3 regions of the Blautia sp. St.27G3 genome follow, and region 3 is predicted to be linked to each of the others. Evidence: riboswitches for the same ligand, from Rfam matches in the RefSeq annotation. Region 3 holds a riboswitch; each other region holds the start of a gene.
What was found. Region 3 has a riboswitch for cobalamin ahead of AC6I2O_RS12460 (ABC transporter substrate-binding protein). Riboswitches for the same ligand answer to the same signal wherever they lie in the genome.
Positions count from the first base shown of each region.

Region 1: another riboswitch for cobalamin. It lies ahead of spoIVA (stage IV sporulation protein A); the one in region 3 lies ahead of AC6I2O_RS12460 (ABC transporter substrate-binding protein).
Region 2: another riboswitch for cobalamin. It lies ahead of AC6I2O_RS16820 (ABC transporter substrate-binding protein); the one in region 3 lies ahead of AC6I2O_RS12460 (ABC transporter substrate-binding protein).

Region 1 is NZ_BAAGFO010000002.1:253,255-259,404, reverse strand. It holds gene acsV (corrinoid activation/regeneration protein AcsV) at 1-1,706, shown strand, start outside; gene AC6I2O_RS10845 (DUF3786 domain-containing protein) at 1,749-2,384, shown strand; gene AC6I2O_RS10840 (cyclodeaminase/cyclohydrolase family protein) at 2,578-3,207, shown strand; gene AC6I2O_RS10835 (bifunctional 5,10-methylenetetrahydrofolate dehydrogenase/5,10-methenyltetrahydrofolate cyclohydrolase) at 3,252-4,106, shown strand; cobalamin riboswitch at 4,193-4,373, shown strand; gene spoIVA (stage IV sporulation protein A) at 4,761-6,150, shown strand, end outside.
Region 2 is NZ_BAAGFO010000003.1:578,207-584,356, forward strand. It holds gene AC6I2O_RS16815 (metallophosphoesterase) at 89-1,213, opposite strand; cobalamin riboswitch at 1,535-1,720, shown strand; gene AC6I2O_RS16820 (ABC transporter substrate-binding protein) at 1,922-2,887, shown strand; gene AC6I2O_RS16825 (FecCD family ABC transporter permease) at 2,960-4,018, shown strand; gene AC6I2O_RS16830 (ABC transporter ATP-binding protein) at 4,015-4,770, shown strand; gene AC6I2O_RS16835 (GNAT family N-acetyltransferase) at 4,813-5,361, opposite strand; gene AC6I2O_RS16840 (aminopeptidase) at 5,490-6,150, opposite strand, start outside.
Region 3 is NZ_BAAGFO010000002.1:612,380-618,529, forward strand. It holds gene nifJ (pyruvate:ferredoxin (flavodoxin) oxidoreductase) at 1-259, opposite strand, end outside; gene AC6I2O_RS12445 (CGGC domain-containing protein) at 479-817, opposite strand; gene AC6I2O_RS12450 (ABC transporter ATP-binding protein) at 795-1,598, opposite strand; gene AC6I2O_RS12455 (FecCD family ABC transporter permease) at 1,595-2,671, opposite strand; gene AC6I2O_RS12460 (ABC transporter substrate-binding protein) at 2,686-3,705, opposite strand; cobalamin riboswitch at 3,831-4,038, opposite strand; gene AC6I2O_RS12465 (DUF1284 domain-containing protein) at 4,108-4,575, opposite strand; gene AC6I2O_RS12470 (biotin transporter BioY) at 4,592-5,140, opposite strand; gene AC6I2O_RS12475 (MATE family efflux transporter) at 5,276-6,150, opposite strand, start outside.

The sequences.
Region 1 (6,150 bases), 360 kb from region 3:
GACTGTCCTGTGTGAGTAAAGTAACTGCAGATGTGGAAGTACTGGTTCCGGATATTGCATCTGCATACCGTAGCAGGATGAAAGTTGCGGACCTTGATTCCGCAGAGGAATTACATATTTTTGAAAAAACAAAGGCTGACGTCATGGAGGCTGGAATTGAATTCAAAAATGACTTAGAAGTTATGATAGTTGCAATGGAAGCACCGTCTCTTGACAATACGATGCCGGATAACGAACGTCTCATTTGGGCATTGAAGGATGCAGGCAGCGCTTCTGATGTTAGCATTACCTATATTGCTTTGAAAAAGCTGGCAGAAACGCTTCGAAAGTCCTCTTTTAAAGTACAGTGTGTGATTCAGCGTGTAGGAGATAAAATTAAGGTTCTTGATGTCATTCCGGCAGGTGAGGCAGCAAAAGTATGCGGTCTGGCTGTCGATATTGGAACCACTTCTGTTGCGGCGCTCATTATTGATATGCAAAATGGAGAGATTCTGGCAAAAGCCTCTACCGGAAACGCACAGATCCGTTACGGAGCGGATGTGATTAACCGTATTATTGAGCAGCAAAAAGACGGTGGAAGAAAGAAATTGCAGGATGCCATAGTAGAAGAGACTCTGAATCCGCTCATTGGCGAGATGTGCCGTTCTGCGAAGATTTCACCGAAGCAGGTGTATCGGATGTGCGTGGCTGGAAATACGACAATGAACCATCTGCTGCTTGGAGTGGATGCAGATCCGGTGCGTATGGAGCCGTTTATCCCGACCTTTTTTGAGACAGATTCTCTGGTGGCACAGGATCTTGGTCTGAATATTTATCCGCGCGCCCGAATCATCATGGCGCCAAATATTGGAAGCTATGTCGGAGGAGATATCACGGCTGGTACTTTGGCGAGTACCATTTGGAACAGTGAGGAAATGTCTCTGTTCATTGACCTGGGCACAAACGGAGAGCTGGTTTTTGGAAATGCAGAATTTATGATGAGCTGTGCCTGCTCCGCAGGGCCTGCTTTCGAGGGCGGCGATATTAGCTGTGGTATGCGTGCGACGGACGGAGCAATTGAAGCCTGTGAAATCGATCGGGAAACGATGGTACCAACGTTCAAAATAGTTGGAGATGCGGGACAGAAGCCGGTCGGCATCTGTGGTTCCGGTATTATTGATATCATCAGTGAGCTGTTCCGATGCGGAATCATCAGCCCGAAAGGAAAGTTTATTCGCGAGGGTGAACGGATTCGCCACGATGAGTATGGCATGGGAAGCTATGTGCTGGCCTTTAAAGAAGAAGCGGCATCGGTTAAGGATATTGAGCTGACCGAGGTGGATATTGATAACTTTATCCGTGCAAAAGGCGCTATTTTCTCAGCAATCCGTGTGATGCTGCAATCGCTTGATTTCGACGTGAGTATGATTGATCGTGTGCTTGTTGCGGGCGGAATCGGAAGTGGTATCAATATGAAAAATGCAGTGAGCATAGGTATGTTCCCGGATATTGAGTTGGAAAAGTTTTTATATATTGGAAATTCATCCCTGTCCGGTGCTTATACGATGCTGTATTCTGTCTCGGCAGAGGAAAAGGTGGCTGAGGTTGCTCACAATATGACGTATCTGGAGCTCAGCAATGAGCCGACGTATATGGATGAATTTGTGGCTTGCTGTTTCTTGCCGCATACGGATGCAGGATTATTTCCCTCATTGGAAATGAAATAAATTATGGAAATGCAATAGATCTGACAGAGCAAGGAGACAAACATGAATATCGAATACGAAAAGGACAACAAGGAACGCGTCCCCTTTGAACACTACAAAGAAGAATACCGGAGCATGAATCCTTCTGAGATTTCCAGGCGTACGGGATTTCCTTATCTGGAAGAAAAAAAGTGCTTTCTTGTCCGTTTTCTTGGAAAAGAGTATGAAGTTTCTTTTCCTGAATTTTCCGTTGTCCGGACGCAGGAGGAGGATGGTTTTTGTCCGTTACTTTCGATTACGGCGGCGCAGATTCTGATGATACGTTTTCTGACCCACGGCTGCCAGGTTCCCGGAACAGGAAAGTTTCTGACCTATCGCGAGGTTCCGTGGGGAGAAGTGTACTACAGACAGTTCAGCGGTCGGTGTATGGCGCGGCTGGCATTCTCCTACGGGAGTAGAATTGATGCATTTTGTTCTGCGTTTGAGAAAATGCATGCAAAGCCCATCAAGGCCGGAGATGCCGGATATGAGGTTGAGCTGTTTGACGGATTTTTTATTCGGTTTCAGATATGGGGTGGAGACGAAGAATTTCCGCCGTCTTCTCAGATTCTGTTCAGCGACAATTTCCCGGCAGCTTTTCACGCGGAAGATCTTGTTGTCGCCTGCGATGTGGTGATTGGGACAATGAAGAGTGTGTGATGATCGGACGCCCTCTGGCAGCATACCTGTCCGCGGGGTTCCGACAAAGAAGTCACCTCGCGGACAGGTATTCTGCCAGGGAGCTGACTTCGATAATAATTTACAAATTATAACATATTTTATCATAAAAATAGGTGTTATTGTGTTTGTGAATGATTTGGAAATTAAAAAAATTTAGAAGGAGATAGAATAAATGGGATTTTCAACAGTACCATGTAATGAATTTGTTGAAGTACTTGCTTCTAAGGCTCCGGTTCCGGGCGGCGGCGGCGCATCGGCACTGGTTGGCGCAGTGGGCACCGCGCTTGGAAATATGGTGGGAAGCCTGACCGTTGGCAAGAAGAAGTACGCTGATGTTGAAGCAGAGATGTATGAACTGAAGGCAAAATGCGATAAGCTTCAGGAAGAGCTTCTGACCCTGGTAGAGCGTGATGCGGAAGTATTTGAGCCGCTTTCCAAGGCATACGGAATGCCGAGGGCAACGGAAGAAGAAAAGGCAGAGAAAGCTCGTGTGATGGAGATTGTTCTGAAGGATGCATGCTCTGTTCCGATGGAGATCATGGAGAAATGCTGTGAGGCAATCGAACTGATCAAAGAGTTTGCCGCAAAGGGTTCTGCGTTAGCAATCAGTGATGCAGGCGTGGGCGCTGCATTTTGCAAGGCAGCTCTGATGGGAGCCAGTCTGAATGTTTATATTAATACAAAATCCATGGCAAACAGAGAATATGCAGAAGAGCTGAATGCAAAAGCGGATGCAATGCTGGCGAAATATCCGCCGATGGCTGATGAAATTTTTGAGAGCGTACTTGGACGTCTGAAATAGAGAAACTGCGGATTTGGATGACCGCGGATGAAAGGAGCAAAACAATGGCAAAACAGTTACTTGGTAAAGAGGTTACCGCTGCTTTGAACGAAAGAATCAAAGCAAAGGTAGCAGAGGTTGAGGCAAAAGGAATCAAACCGACGCTTGGAATCATTCGTGTCGGAGAAAATGAAAGTGATATTTCTTATGAGAGAGGCGCTACAAAACGCTGTGAAACACTCGGTGTTGCATGTGAAAAAATTCTTCTTCCGGGTGATGTTTCTCAGGAAGAGCTTCTGAAAGTTATTGATGATGTAAACAAGAACGACGCAATTCACGGCGTACTTCTGTTCCGTCCGCTTCCGAAGCACCTGGATCAGAGCGTGATTGAGAATGCGCTTGATCCGGCAAAGGACGTAGACTGTATGACAGACGGTTCCATGTCCGGTGTATTTACTGGAAAGGCAATTGGTTTCCCGCCATGCACACCTCAGGCTTGTATGGAAATTCTTGATCACTATGAAATCGACTGTACCGGAAAGAAAGCGGTTGTAATTGGCCGCAGTCTTGTAGTAGGGAAACCGGCAGCCATGATGCTGATCAAGAAAAATGCGACCGTTACTGTTTGTCATACAAGAACAGTAGATATGCCGTCAGTTGCAAAAGAGGCAGATATCATCATCGTTGCCGCAGGCCGTGCAGGCGTAGTTGGCGCTGAGTACGTGAAACCTGGTCAGGTGGTCATTGATGTAGGTATCAACGTTAACGCAGAGGGCAAGCTTTGCGGCGATGTGGATTACGCTGCGGTAGAACCGATTGTAGATGCAATCACACCGGTTCCGGGTGGCGTAGGCAGTGTTACGACTTCTGTACTTGTAAGCCATGTAGTAGATGCAGCTGCAAAAAAAGCAGGACTGTAATGCAACGGAATAGCTGTGCCTGACCGTGTACAAGGCACAAAACGGTTGACGATTTTCAGAAACCGTGCTATATTTTTAGCGTGTAATGAGAAATTGCCGTATCAAGTGCAGTTTATCTGAAAAGGGAATCAGGTGCGATGCCTGAGCGATCCGGTCACTGTATACAGGGAGTGAGCTTCAAAGTCCATTGCGTACCCAATGAGCGCGAGAAGGAGAAGCAGGCGATGATCTGTGAGCCAGGAAACCTGCTTGATATGAGAGAAGTGCTTCCGAGTAAAGCAAAACACTCCGCACCGGCTGGCTGCCGGTTGTCTGTATCGGGTTAGTCAGACAAAGAAAAAATGGAATGTTGTCTCAAGGCAATGGAGATATACACAAACATACCTCCTTGTGCTCTGGCTGGCATCAGCTTTTTATAAAAGTAAGCCTTCGGAGCTGCGTACAGATGACGTTCCGCAAGCTGATCTGTACGACCGGCGTAGCCTTTTGCAGTCCGCAATGCAAAGAAAGGCTACGCCTTTTCATTTTAGAAAGCAAGCTACCATACAGGCAAAAATGTCTTCGTTTTCATATGATTGAAGAAATTTCTTTAAAAGCGTTCTGAGGTCCATTCCCCCTGCATATATTTAACCAGTATATGCAGGGGGTCTTTTGATGGAAAAATTTGATTTATACAAGGATATTCAGACGAGGACAGGCGGCGATATTTACGTGGGCATCGTAGGCCCTGTGCGGACAGGGAAATCTACCTTTGTGAGAAAAGTAGTAGAGCATTTGGTACTGCCGGAGCTTGAAGGACAGGAACATGACCGGGCAAAAGATGAGATGCCTGCCAGTGCAACCGGAAAGACAGTGACGACAGTAGAACCCAAATTTATTCCGAGAGAAGCCGCACAGATTGCAATAGGGGATGGCACCGTTATGAAATTACGAATGGTGGACTGTGTCGGATTTCTTGTGCCGGGAGCCGAGGGAACAGAAGAGAATGGTGTACCACGTATGGTCAAAACACCATGGCAGGAACAGCCTATGGCGTTTGGCGAGGCAGCCAGAATGGGAACACAGAAAGTAATTACAGATCATGCAACCGTGGGGATTGTAATTACTACGGATGGAAGCTTCGGAGACCTTCCAAGGGAAAGTTTTCTTGAGGCAGAAAAAGAAGCGATTACACAGCTTCAGCAGCTCGGGAAACCGTTTCTTGTGATTTTGAATTCCGCAAAGCCTTACAGTGAAGAAGCACGGGCGGCATCTGCGTATCTGAATGATACATATGGCGTTTCCAGTATGATCCTGAACTGTGAACAGATTGGAACAAAAGAAATTCAGACTGTATTTGAAGAATTTTTGCTGGAATTTCCGCTTACCAGGGTTGTATTTCAGATTCCCAAGTGGACGGAAACACTGGAAAATGGCCATTGGCTGAAACAGGATCTATTTGCAGCTGCAAAGAATGCAATGCAAAAGCTTCATACGGTACGGGATATTTATGCGGACTCGCTCGGCGTAAACAGCGAATTTATCAAAAAAGCAAAGCTTGAAGCGGTCGACCTGTCAAACGGAAATGCAGAGATTGATATCCAGATGCAGGATTCACTGTATTATCAGGTGCTGAGCGAGATGACAGGGACGGAAATAGCAAGCGAATACAAGCTGATTTCCATCGTCAGGGAGATGTCAGCCCTGAAAAAAGAATATGAAGCAGTAGCCAGCGCAGTAAATGCAGTGAGACAGACCGGTTATGGCGTGATCACGCCGCTGAAAGAAGAAATTCAGATGGATGAGCCGGTGGTCATCCGACAGGGAAATAAATATGGCGTAAAGATCAAAGCTACATCACCCTCGATTCATCTGATCCGTGCGGATATTGAGACTGAAATCGCACCGATTGTGGGGAGTGAATCTCAGGCCGAAGATCTGATTAATTACATGCGGGAGAATGAAAATTCTGAAGAAGGAGCCTGGAACACGCTGATTTTTGGAAAATCTATTGAACAGATGGTAGAAGACGGGATTCAGGCAAAACTTTCCTCAATTGGTGAAG
Region 2 (6,150 bases), on a different contig from region 3:
TCCTTTTACAGTGCAAACGGATCTCTGAGCGTTTTCTTTGATATTATATGCTTTTTTTCCCATAGAAGTCAAGCTGGAAAGCTGTCTTCTATGCAGGATTCCCGGCCACATGCACAACGACAATTTCGCTGTGCTTTCCGGTTCGAAACGCGTATCCCCAACCTCCAATGCCTGACGATACAATCAGCTCCATATCGCCAATTGTTTTTCTGCCATAGTTAAACGTATCTTTATCGAATAAAGTAGTAATAAGTCCCACCGGCCACATCTGACCGGCATGCGTATGCCCGGAAAGCATCAAATCATATCCGGCCTGTTCATTTTCTTCTATCTCCCGCGGCTGATGGTCTGTCAAAATGCAGAATCGCTGTTCAGAAACATCCGCCAGAAGTTCTTCAGATGACTTGCGCTCCATCTCATCTCTCCTGGCATCCGTCCGGTCGCGCCGGCCGGCCACACAGAGCTCTTCGCCGATCAAAGCCGTCTCGTCCTCCAAAATCTTTATTCCTGCTGCGGTAATCGCTTCCTCCAGTTCCGTTTCCGTAAAATCACACGCATCCAAGTAGCGCCCCTTGTCGTGATTGCCATAAACGTAATACGTTCCGTACGTGCTTCTGATCTGACCCAGGCATCTAAACGCCTCCTTCACCTGTTCCAGCGTCGAAGCCTCATCTACAATGTCCCCGCCAAGCACAACGAGATCTGGCTGTTCTTTCTCTATACGTTCACAATAATTCTGAAGCTGTTCCGGATTCATGGTTGTCCCAAAATGCAGATCTGACAAAAAGGCAAGGTCATATCCTTCTTCCCGGATTTCCTTTTCTGTAAAAACCGTGTATTCCGTCACAACCACCCGGTGCATATTCCAATATGCATACCCAAGAACAACAGTCGTGACCGCTGCTGCCAGTGTACCGCTGCGCCATGCAAGCTCCACGTACCTGTGAAATCCGTGTCCTGACTTTTTCAGAACCAGTCTCACAACATCCACAATCGCCGACGCTGCAAGAAAATGCAGAACAATAAGCGCCCAAAAACCAAACAGATTCTGCGCCGGAAGAATCACCAGCACAGATAGTACCACTGCCAGCACCATCTGCACATACTTCCATTTCCCGCCAAACAGCAGTATCTGAATCCTTCTGATAATAAAATACAAATAAATGTAAAGTGGAATCATAAAGATTCCCGCCGTTCTCACAAAAAACCGCATTCTCTTTCTCCCTGCTTTTCCTTATCAATATTTCACGATCTGCTAACAAAATACAGAATATCCAAAATCCGGAATTTCATTCTTCCTCATCCTATCTTCTCAAACTTCTGCCCGCAAACGATATTACCGCCAGCCAGGACACATTGGTCCCCCAGTTGGCGGTAACATTATAACAGTTCGACTAAGCTACAGGTCAATACATAATATGTGAAAATACTGTGAATTCCTTCGTTTTCTAACAAAATAAATGGGACTCGGATCTATAAAAGTTGTACTTGACAGCAAACGCTTCTCTATACTAAGATAAAAACAGCATAAAAATACTGCGTATGTTAATATAGTGCCGAAAGGCTGCCCCCTTTGGGGCAAAGGGAACAAAGTAGAAGCTTTGACAGCCCCCGCTACTGTGTGACAGACGAACTCTCCCAAAAGTCACTGGAAAACCGGGAAGACGGAGAAAGTAGGATGAAGTCGAGTCAGGAGACCTGCTATATTATCAATACTGTTGCTTTCGGTGGGGAGGCTTACATAGACATAGCAGAAATGCTTTTTTGCTGTGCGCAGATTGTGAAGTTTTATATTTTCACTTTACTTCTCAGATCTGATGAGCCACCAAAAGGCTCTTTTTTTATGCGTACAGACTGTTGCAGTACCGCATACTTCTGCATCAGTCCAGTCATTTCACACAGCAGAAAGAGAGGATTCAAAATGAAAAAGAAATTTGTTCTATCACTACTTGCAGGTATGATGATTCTGTCTTCTTTTGGTACGGGGGTTTTTGCCAGTGAGACAGCAGATTACAGCGAAGTAACCATCGAAAACGGTGCCCGCACTCTGACCTTCACGGAAATGCCGACCGGTATCCTTTGCTGTTACAGTGGAGAGGTACTGATGAAACTCGGACTTGACCAGTACATCATCGGTACAAGCACAAACAACAAGGGCCGTATCTCGCCGCTTGAAGGCGTAGCCGAGCTCTTTGAAGGGATCCCGGAGATTGAGCGTTCACACGAAAACGCAGTTGCCTGCGGTGCAGACCTGATTGTTGGGGAAGTCAGCGCATTCCAGGAAGACCGCTGGGGAACGTACGATATGCTTGAAGAAAAGGGAATCACCTCGTATGTGCTCACCGGTACTGTCGTGGAAGATGAAACAATGGACAGTATTTATCAGGATATTGAGAATATGGGGAAAATTTTCAAAGTGGAAGAGCGCGCGGAGAAACTGATTTTTGAGACAAAAGAACAGATTGCCGCGATTGAAGCCTCTGTAGCTGATATTAAGGAAGAAGAAAAAGTAACCGCCTTCGTTATGGACAGCGTGAGCGGTAATGAAGTTTATACCACTTCCGCGGGCCTGGAAAGCAATCTGATCGAACTGGCCGGCGGCATCAATGCCACAAAGGGAATGGCTGATTCCAGATGGTTCACAACAAGCGTGGAGACCATTGTTGCCACAAATCCGGACGTTATGATCTTCAACGACTATGGCAATGAGGAAATGCTGCAGGAAAGCCTTGATTTTATCAATAATAACGAAGCGCTGGCCGATGTGCCGGCAGTCGCAAATCAGAATTATATCATTATTCCGCTCGCTTATGCGATGCATGATTTAAGCGCAGTAGAAGCATGTGAGATTTTCGCGGAAGCATTCTACCCGGAACGCTTCCTATAGGCATGAGCCTGTGATCAAACACCATTTTCATACGCATAGCCCAATGAAACGCAATTTACTTAAGGAGACAATATGAAGGGGAAGCATATTCGCAGCGGTCTGCTGTTTCCTGTTTTGACTGCATTTTTGATCTTTTCCATCCTGTATGTGGTATCAATCGGCACTACCCCGATAGACATCAAAACAGTCTATCAGGTCATGGCAGATCAGATCTTTTTCAGTGGAGCACAGACAGCTGCCGGTGCATGGGATAAATCAATCTACCAGATTATCTGGAATATCAGGCTGCCCAGAGTTCTTTTCGGAGTATGCTGCGGCGCCGGCCTTTCTATCTGCGGCGCAGCCATGCAGGCCCTTGTCCTAAACCCTGTCGCAGAACCCTATATTTTAGGCGTATCTTCCGGTGCATCGGCCGGAGCTGCTCTGGCGCTTCTGACACCGCTCCCCTTTTTCAGCGGACAATACCGCACCACTGCCTTTGCCCTGCTTGGTGCACTTCTTGCCTTTTTCTGCGTCTATCGCATGGCAAAAGCCGGTGGCGGCGGTAAAATACAGCCGGTTGCCCTCCTGCTCTCCGGCACAGCCGTAAATGCCGTGATGAGCGCCGTTACCAGCTTTTTAATCTTTATGGCCAAAAGTCCTGAGAGCATTTCTGCTGTCTATAACTGGCAAATGGGAAGCCTTGCCTCCGCCCAGTGGAGCAGTCTCCGGATTCCGGCTCTCGGCACCGCTTTGGGTTGTATCGTCTTTTTCTGCCAGAGCGGCAATTTTAATCTTATCATGATAGGAGACGACGATGCTGCTGCCATGGGACTGCATGTAAAACGCTTTCGTGGTATGATGTTCATCATCTGTGCCCTCATTGTAGCATCTCTTGTCTCTGTCACCGGTATTATTGGATTTGTAGGCCTTATGGTCCCCCATATGGTTCGTCTGCTCGCAGGGACAAGCAGTAACAGAATCATTTTGCCTCTGAGCGCACTGTTCGGCGCTTCTTATCTGATCTGGGCCGATGCCGCTGCGCGCAGCCTGTTTGGCCCTGCCGAACTCCCGCTTGGCATCATTACCGCATTTGTTGGAGCTCCGTTTTTCTTTTATCTGATGATACGAAAGAATCGAGGTGGCGCATGACCACAGCAATAGAATTTCAGAATATACAGACCGGTTATGGAAAAAAAGAAATCCTGCACAACGTGAGCGTGCAGGCAGAGCGGGGAAAAATCACCGGAATTGTCGGACCAAACGGCTCCGGAAAATCGACACTGGTTAAAACACTATTCGGGATAGTACCCTGCAAATCCGGCGCTATTTTTCTGGACGGAAAAAACCTGCAATCGTTCAGCCGAAAGGATGTCGCAAGGAAGTTAGGATATGTCGGACAGGATACCTCTGTGGTTTTTGACTTTTCTGTGGAGGATATTATTGGCATGGCTCTTTACCACCAAAAAAAGACAGATCTCCCATCAAAAGAGCGAATTCGTCTCGCCATGGAAGAACTGAATATCCTGGAATTTTCCGGACGCAGCATTCAGACACTCTCCGGAGGGGAACGAAAGCTGGTTTTTCTGGCCCGTGCTGTAGCACAGGGTGCAGATACTATCATACTGGATGAACCGACCAACCACCTTGATATCTACCACCAGATTTTTCTGTTAAACTATCTGAAGCGAAGCGGTAAGACCATTCTCCTTGTTATTCACGATCTCCGCCTTGCAGCCCACTATTGCGATCACCTTTTCTTGATGCAGGACGGTCGCGTCGCCTCCAGTGGAATCCCCGAGCACGTACTGACTCCAAAAAATGTGAAGCAGGTATTCGGAATCTCCGGAAAAATCAGTTATTTGCCGGATGGTACCAGGGACTTTTGCATGGACTTCCAGTGAAGTCCATGCCGATGTACCCGTAAAACAAAGTTCTGTTTCTTTTCAGAAATATTTTACCATGCACAGCTCACTCTCACACGTCCCATCCTTTAAATGAAATCCGTTTTTCAGCTCGCCCCACACTTCAAATCCGGTACTCTGATACAGCCTGAGCCCTTTTTCATTTGTTTTCAGCAAACTCAGCTCTACCTGCGCAAATCCCATCTCCTTCGCCCTCTCCAAGCATGCCTGCGTGAGAGCTCGTCCAAGCCCAAGTCCCCACCACGGCTGTAGCACCGCAATCCCAAAATCGGCACGATGACGCAGTTTTATACGCTCACTAAATGGACTGATGCTCGCATTTCCGGCAAGTTCTCCCTCCACAAAAGCCGAAATCTGAATACTGTTTTTACTCTCCACACACTGTTCGAGAAAATCTGCTTCTGATTCCAAGGTCTCCGTAATCTCTTCTGGATACCGTCCGACAAACTCTGTCTCCTCCGACATCCTGCGAATATACAAAAGCATCGCCTCGGCATCTTCTCTCCTCGGACTCCGCAAAACGGCAGTCTTCCCATTCTTCATCGTAAATTCCTGCTTTTCATACAGCATAACCACAATCCCCCATTTCTTCTGTCATCTATATTCTAATTCAACTGCAAAACTTTTCCAAAAACTCCAGATGTTTATAAAAAGGGCTACCCCCTCCCCTTTCCGAAGCGGCGGCAGCCCATCCATTCTTATTTGAGATTTTCCGGATTCAGGCAGTCAAGCTCTGGCAGAACAAATCTCCCATCCTTGCGGATCAACACACCGTCAAACCACATCTCTCCGCCTCCAAATTCCGGCATCTGGCAACAGATCAGATCCCAATGCTGTGCGGAATGATTGCCATTCTCATTGCGCTCATACGCATTTCCCGGTGTAAAATGAAAACTTCCTACCATTTTTTCATCGAACAGAATATCACAGATCGGACGTGTCACATATGGATTGCATCCGATTGCAAACTCTCCCACATAGCGGGCACCCTCATCTGTGTCAAAAATTTCGTCCATGCGATCCGGAAGATTGGAATCAGCCTTTATCACCTTTCCATCTTTAAAAGTCAGTGTCACATCCGAATAGACTGCTCCATTATACGGCGACGGGATATTGTAGTGAATGACTCCGTTGACAGAATCCTTCACCGGCGCCGTAGAGACCTCCCCGTCTGGAATATTGCACTGTCCGTGCCACGGATATACGCCAATTCCTTTGATCGAAAAATGAAGATCGGTTCCTGGTCCGATAATATCGACTTTATCGGTACGCTCCATCAGCTTCACAAGCGGCTGCATGGCCCTTTCCATCTTATCGTAGTCCACCAGACATGCCTTAAAATAATAATCCTCAAATTCT
Region 3 (6,150 bases):
ACGCGGTATATGTAGTCGTCAGTGCTCCTGCTGCAAGAGATCCGTGTACGGTACCGGCAGCACCTGCCTCTGACTGCATCTCTGTAACCTGTACAGTCTGTCCGAACATGTTAAGACGGCCCTGTGTTGCCCATTCGTCTGTGGCTTCAGCCATAACGGATGACGGGGTAATCGGGAAAATAGCGGCAACGTCTGTAAATGCATAGGAAGCATGTGCTGCTGCATGATTACCATCCATGGTCTTCATTTTTCTTGCCATTTTGAAAATTCCTCCTTATTTTTTTGAGTCCATATACTCATTATTACTTCTCATACGGATTCAATTCTAGCACATATACCGATATTTGTCCATTTCAGACATCCTGTTTTTCCTGTTTTTTTTGTTTTTTTCTTCATACAAATGCAGGCGTTTCCGCCTGCATTGTGGCTTCTCACAAATAAAACGGAAGTATGCCATGCATACTCCCGCAATCCCGCTTCAGTGCGTCCCTCTCACCACTTCAATCCCGTGCGCACCCAGCCATTCTCCAATTTGTGTCATAACCGGACATTCCTCTGCGTCTTTACTTTTCGTGCACACGCCAAAGTGAACCACTTCGGTTCCTTCCGAAACGAGCCTTTCCAGCTTCTCTTTCAGCCCTGCGCTGTTTTGCGGCATATTGCCGCATCCATTGCATCTTGCAAAGGCGGTCAGCACTACTTCTTCCTCCTGATAAACCGTAAACTTTCCGGTTTTGGTTGCCCAGGCTTTCATACATGCTGCTCCTGCACATACCTCATTAGCCTTCAGGCAATTAAACATTGCTACTTTCTTCATTGTCCTCCCTCATTTTTCTGTAAGTAGGATGATAAAGAATATGTATTTCCCCTTTTTCATCTTTGATTACATCCGCATCAACTTCATAGACCTCTTTGATAAATTCCGGCGTCAGCACTTCCTCCGGCGTTCCGCTCTTTATTATTAATCCATTTTCCACCACCAGAAGCCGGTCGCAGTACATCGCTGCTATATTCAGATCGTGAATCGCTGCAATCACCGTCAGATTCAGCCCTTTTACAATATTCATAAGCTGAAGCTGATATTTGATATCCAGATGGTTTGTCGGCTCATCCAGAATGAGGCAAGGTGTTTTCTGCGCCAGCGCCCGGGCCAGAATAATTCTCTGCTGCTCTCCGCCTGACAGAGTAGAAAAGGAACGGTCTTCAAACGCACTCATCCCCACCGTTTTCAGAGCTGCCCGGACAATCTGATAATCTTCGGCGCTGTCCCTTTCCATTGCCCGTTTATGTGGTGCGCGGCCCATCAGAACCACTTCACGGACAGAAAATTCAAAATTGTAATAATTATGCTGCGCCACAACTGCCATCTTCTTGGCAGAATCACGCACCGCATAAGACTTCAGCGGTTTGCCATCCAGCAAAACAGCCCCTTTACTCGGCTGCAGGACCCGGTAAATACATTTCAGCAGTGTGCTTTTTCCGCTTCCATTGGGCCCGATCACCCCCACAAACTCTTTTTTTCCCACATGGAGGTCAATCCCTTTCAGGATTTTCGCATTTCCCAGAGACAGCTCCACCTTCTTAGTCTCAATCTTCATGAATCACCGCCTCCGAATCCGTAGCGTTTTCGAACCATCAGGTAAATAAAACAGGGAGCTCCAATCATAGAGGTCAGAAGCCCCACCGGCAATTCCATTCCGGGAAGGATAATACGGCAGAGCACATCCGCCCAAATCAGGAAAATTGCTCCGATCAGCGCGCAAATCGGCAGTATCTTTTTATGATCCGTGCCAAATACCATTCGGACCAGATGGGGGATAATCAGTCCCACAAACCCGATGGTACCGGAGGAATACACGACAAATCCCACAACCGCAGCCGAAACCAGCAGATAAACCTGACGAAGCCTGTGCAGGTCGGTTCCCAGTGTGATTGCCGTCTCATCTCCCAAAAGCATCAGATTTAAGTTGCGGTACTGACTCCAGAAAAACAGCAATGCCAGAACCACAATAGGGAAAACCACTGCAATGTTTTCCCAGCTTGCCCCCGCAAAGCTGCCCATCAGCCAGAACGTTACATTTTTCAGCGCATCGTTATCGCTGCTAAAATATACCACAAAGCTTGAAAAAGAACTGCACACAGAACTTAAGGCCATTCCTCCCAGAAGAAGCTTGACAGACGTTGCCCTTCCTCCGATATTCGCCAGCGCAACAACGGCGATGGAAATTCCGAATGCGCCCAGAAAGGCCATCACGCCCACATAGTTCGATCCGAATCTCGCTCCGACTCCCAGGAGAATCGCAACTGTGGCTCCAAGAGACGCGCCTGAGGAAATGCCCAGCGTATACGGCTCCGCCAGCGGATTTTTCACAACCGCCTGCATAATGACGCCACATACAGCCAATCCCATCCCTACTGCCATGGACAGCATCAGCCTGGGCAAACGAATAAAGCATACGACGTCGTATATTTTTCCGCTTCCGTACACAGAAGCATCTCCTATGCCAAATAGCTGATACAGAATGACTCCGTACACATCCCGAAAAGGGATGCGCACAGAGCCAAAAGTTACTGCAAGCAGTACAGACAAAATCAGCAGTATCAGCAAAACAATCATAGTCATCACATAACCTGGCGTCTTTTTAATCAGACCTGCTTTTTTGTCGTTCATATCCTTATTCATCCTTACTCCGTATAAAGCTCCGGATAAAGAGCTTTTCCGATCTCATTCAGTCCGTTGATTGTACGTACGCCGCTGGTGTAAACATCGGAAAGATCAATGGCATATACAGCTCCGTTCTGTACGGCCTTCAGGCTTGCATAGCCCTGATCGCCTGTCAGGTTCTCTGTTTTTGTCTCGTCACCGATCACAAAAATCACATCCGGGTCAAGATTAATAAGATCCTCAGCGCCGAGATCTCCTGCCGCATCCAGCAGCTCTGCGCCCATTTCTGTTATCATATTTCCTGCAAGCGTCGTCTTGTCATAATTCCAGATAGAATCCTTCATAAATTCCACAACCAGAACTTTTTTCTTTTCCTGTCCTTCGGTAGCCTCCGTAACACGCGCCACCTCATCTTTCATTTCGTCAACGATTTCCTGCGCCTTATCCTCCACGTCAAAAATCCTACCAATGGTCAGGATATCGGTATATTCATTTTCCAGAGTACGATTTTCACTGATATCATTGGAATTCAGTGCCATGTAGGTATGGATTCCATTTTCATGCCAGTAATCCACGTCGCCGATGGTTTTGTCCGAAAAAGAGGATTTCCAGCCCAGAATGAAATCCGGTTCCATCATAATCGCATATTCCTTGCTCATTGCCGCATTGGTATCCACAAACTCATTGTATTCCTTTCCGGACGCGACCTTATCAAACTCCTCCTGAAGCTCTGGAAGAACGCTCTCTTTGCTGACTCCTACCGCGCAGATAATCCGGTCTCCCAGGCCAAGCGCCAACATCGTCTCCAGGGAATTCTGCCAGAAGGTCAGAACCCTCTCCGGTGCCTTTTCAAACGTTTCCTCTACCGGCTCCTTCGCATAATTGAAGGTGGATACCGTCAGCGGATAATTTGCCGACACTTCTGCTGCTTCTGTCAATACTTCTGTTTCTCCTTCTGCCCTGACCACCGCACCTGTGCCGGTAACCAGTGACGCTGCCATGCCCACGCACAGCAATAAACTTACTGCTCTTTTCTTCATTTTTCCTCCATGTTCCCTTCCCGGAACGCAGATAAGCCTTTTGAACACAAAAAGTAAAGTGCCGCCTGACACTTTATCCTTAATATCCTCTAAGCTATTCCAGTGCAATATCTTTGGCGGGAAGATTTGACTGTCGCTGCAAAGCAGGTTTCCTGACTCTACCTCCTGGCAATTCCGCCTTCTCATGCTCGCACACAATGGCTGACTCACGTCATGGAATATGCCGCGTAATTACAGTGACCCGATCGTGCAGGAATCTCACCTGACTTCCCTTTTAAATCTACTGTTCCACATCTATGCGGAATGTAAATCACTTTGCTGCATCTTTTATATTGTTTACTTTTTTAACATAACACGGGCAACAATTTCTGTCAATAAATACCACATGGATTTTTACACTTTTTAGAAGCATTCCCTGAACTTTTTCTGCCACAGCACAAAGCTGCACAGTCCCTGCTTGCGCCAGTCGCATTTTCCGCAGGAAGCATCGAACACTTCCTCCGTCATATGTGACAGCACAATCTCTTTCAGTTCACTGCGACTGTACGTTTTTCCACAACACAGTCCCAACCGTTCTATTAAATCAGCATCCTTTTTTGACGTCCGATGTTCATGTTCACAGTAACGGTTAAAAAGAAACTCCATATCCGATTCCGGCTTCTCTCCCCTGCTTCCCTTTTCTTTTGGCACAGCAGGCTCAAGATTTGGGCAATGCGTACAGACCTCATCCGGAGAAGCCAACGGCCGGATTTCCTCTTCTGTCGTTTTGATTCGTTCTATTACTTCTGTCATATGAGCACAAAACTCTTCGCTATAGCCATGCCCCTGATACATGGGAATACACAGCAGATGATGCGCACGAAGTTCCATAATTCTTTCTCCCCTTTTATGCCATCTGTGCACCGGCACTTTTCAGACCTGCCCGGACAGCTTTGGCCGCTATGTAAGCCCCTGCCAGAGAAGCAACATCTTTTACCAGATACGGCACGGAAGCCACAAAAAACGCTTCCTTCCATCCCATTCCGGTGACAAGCGAAAACTGAATCACTCCGAACAAATGGCAGGCTGCAAGACCTAGCACGGAAAGTACACACAGCCATACATAATTTTTCTTTTCATATCCAAATGCACACAGCGCAACCATCGGCAGAAATCCCCAAATATACCCTCCGGCGGGACTTGTGGCAAACCCGATTCCGCCCGAAAAACCAGCGAACACCGGAACCCCTACAGCTCCCAATAAAATATACACTGCCGTGGAGATCAGACCATATCTCCATCCCAGCACATACCCCGCCAAAGCCATTGCAAACGTCTGCATGGTTACCGGTACGCCTGACGGAAGCGGAAACTGAATCTGCGACATCACTGCCATCACTGCTGCCATCATCCCCGCAAGCACAACCTTCTGTGTAGACAATTTTTTATTCTCCATAGCATCCTCCTCTTTCGTCAACTTTTTCTCTTCTTTAGTTGACATTTTTCATTCTACACAAACACCAGTTGTTTGTCAACTATTTTGTTTTACAAGTTAACATTTTTGTTTTTTAGAATCCACCAGCCTTCTCCATCATGCTGTGTGCATATTGTTCCGTATCAACCGCTTTTTCACGTACAAATAACAGAGCAAATGTACCGATTCTGTAACAAGCCACGAAACCGGATACGACCAGTACAATACAGAAAGCGTTCTGTTTGCCGCAAATACTGTATAAATCCAGACCACACGGAGTAAACAGGACCCAACCATCGAAACAACCATAGGCATCACCGATTCCCCCATTCCCCTGAGCATCCCTGAAAAAACATCCATAATTCCACAGAGGAAGTAGGTCGTCACAATAATTTCGATTCTGGCAATTCCGTATTCAATTGCCGATTCATTGCCTGGAAGGTAGATGTTCAGAAGCGGATTTGCAAAATGCTTCACGATCGCCCCCAGTACAAGTCCGGTTGCCGTTACCATAATAAGGCAGTTGAAAAATACTTTGTTAATCCGGTCATACTTTCTTCCGCCAACATTCTGACCGGTAAACGTCTGGGCCGCCTGATAAAAAGAATTCATTGCTATGTAAATAAAACCTTCTATATTGCTGGACGCAGAATTTCCAGCCACCGCCAGCTCCCCGAAACTGTTGACCGACGACTGAATCAATACATTGGAAAGTGAAAAGATCGTTGACTGTATTCCCGCAGGCACCCCAATCCGCGCAATCCGCACAAGCTTGTTTTTGGAAATCCGAATTTTTTTCCATTCAAGCCGGATGCATTCCTCCATCCGGGCCATATGCCGCAAAATCAGCAGCGCTGAAATCATCTGTGAAACTACCGTGGCAATGGCCACGCCCGCCACATCAAGATGAAATCCAGCCACCAGGATCACATTCAGCACAACATTTACAATCCCGCCGGTAATCAGATAATACAACGGCCGTTTCGTATCTC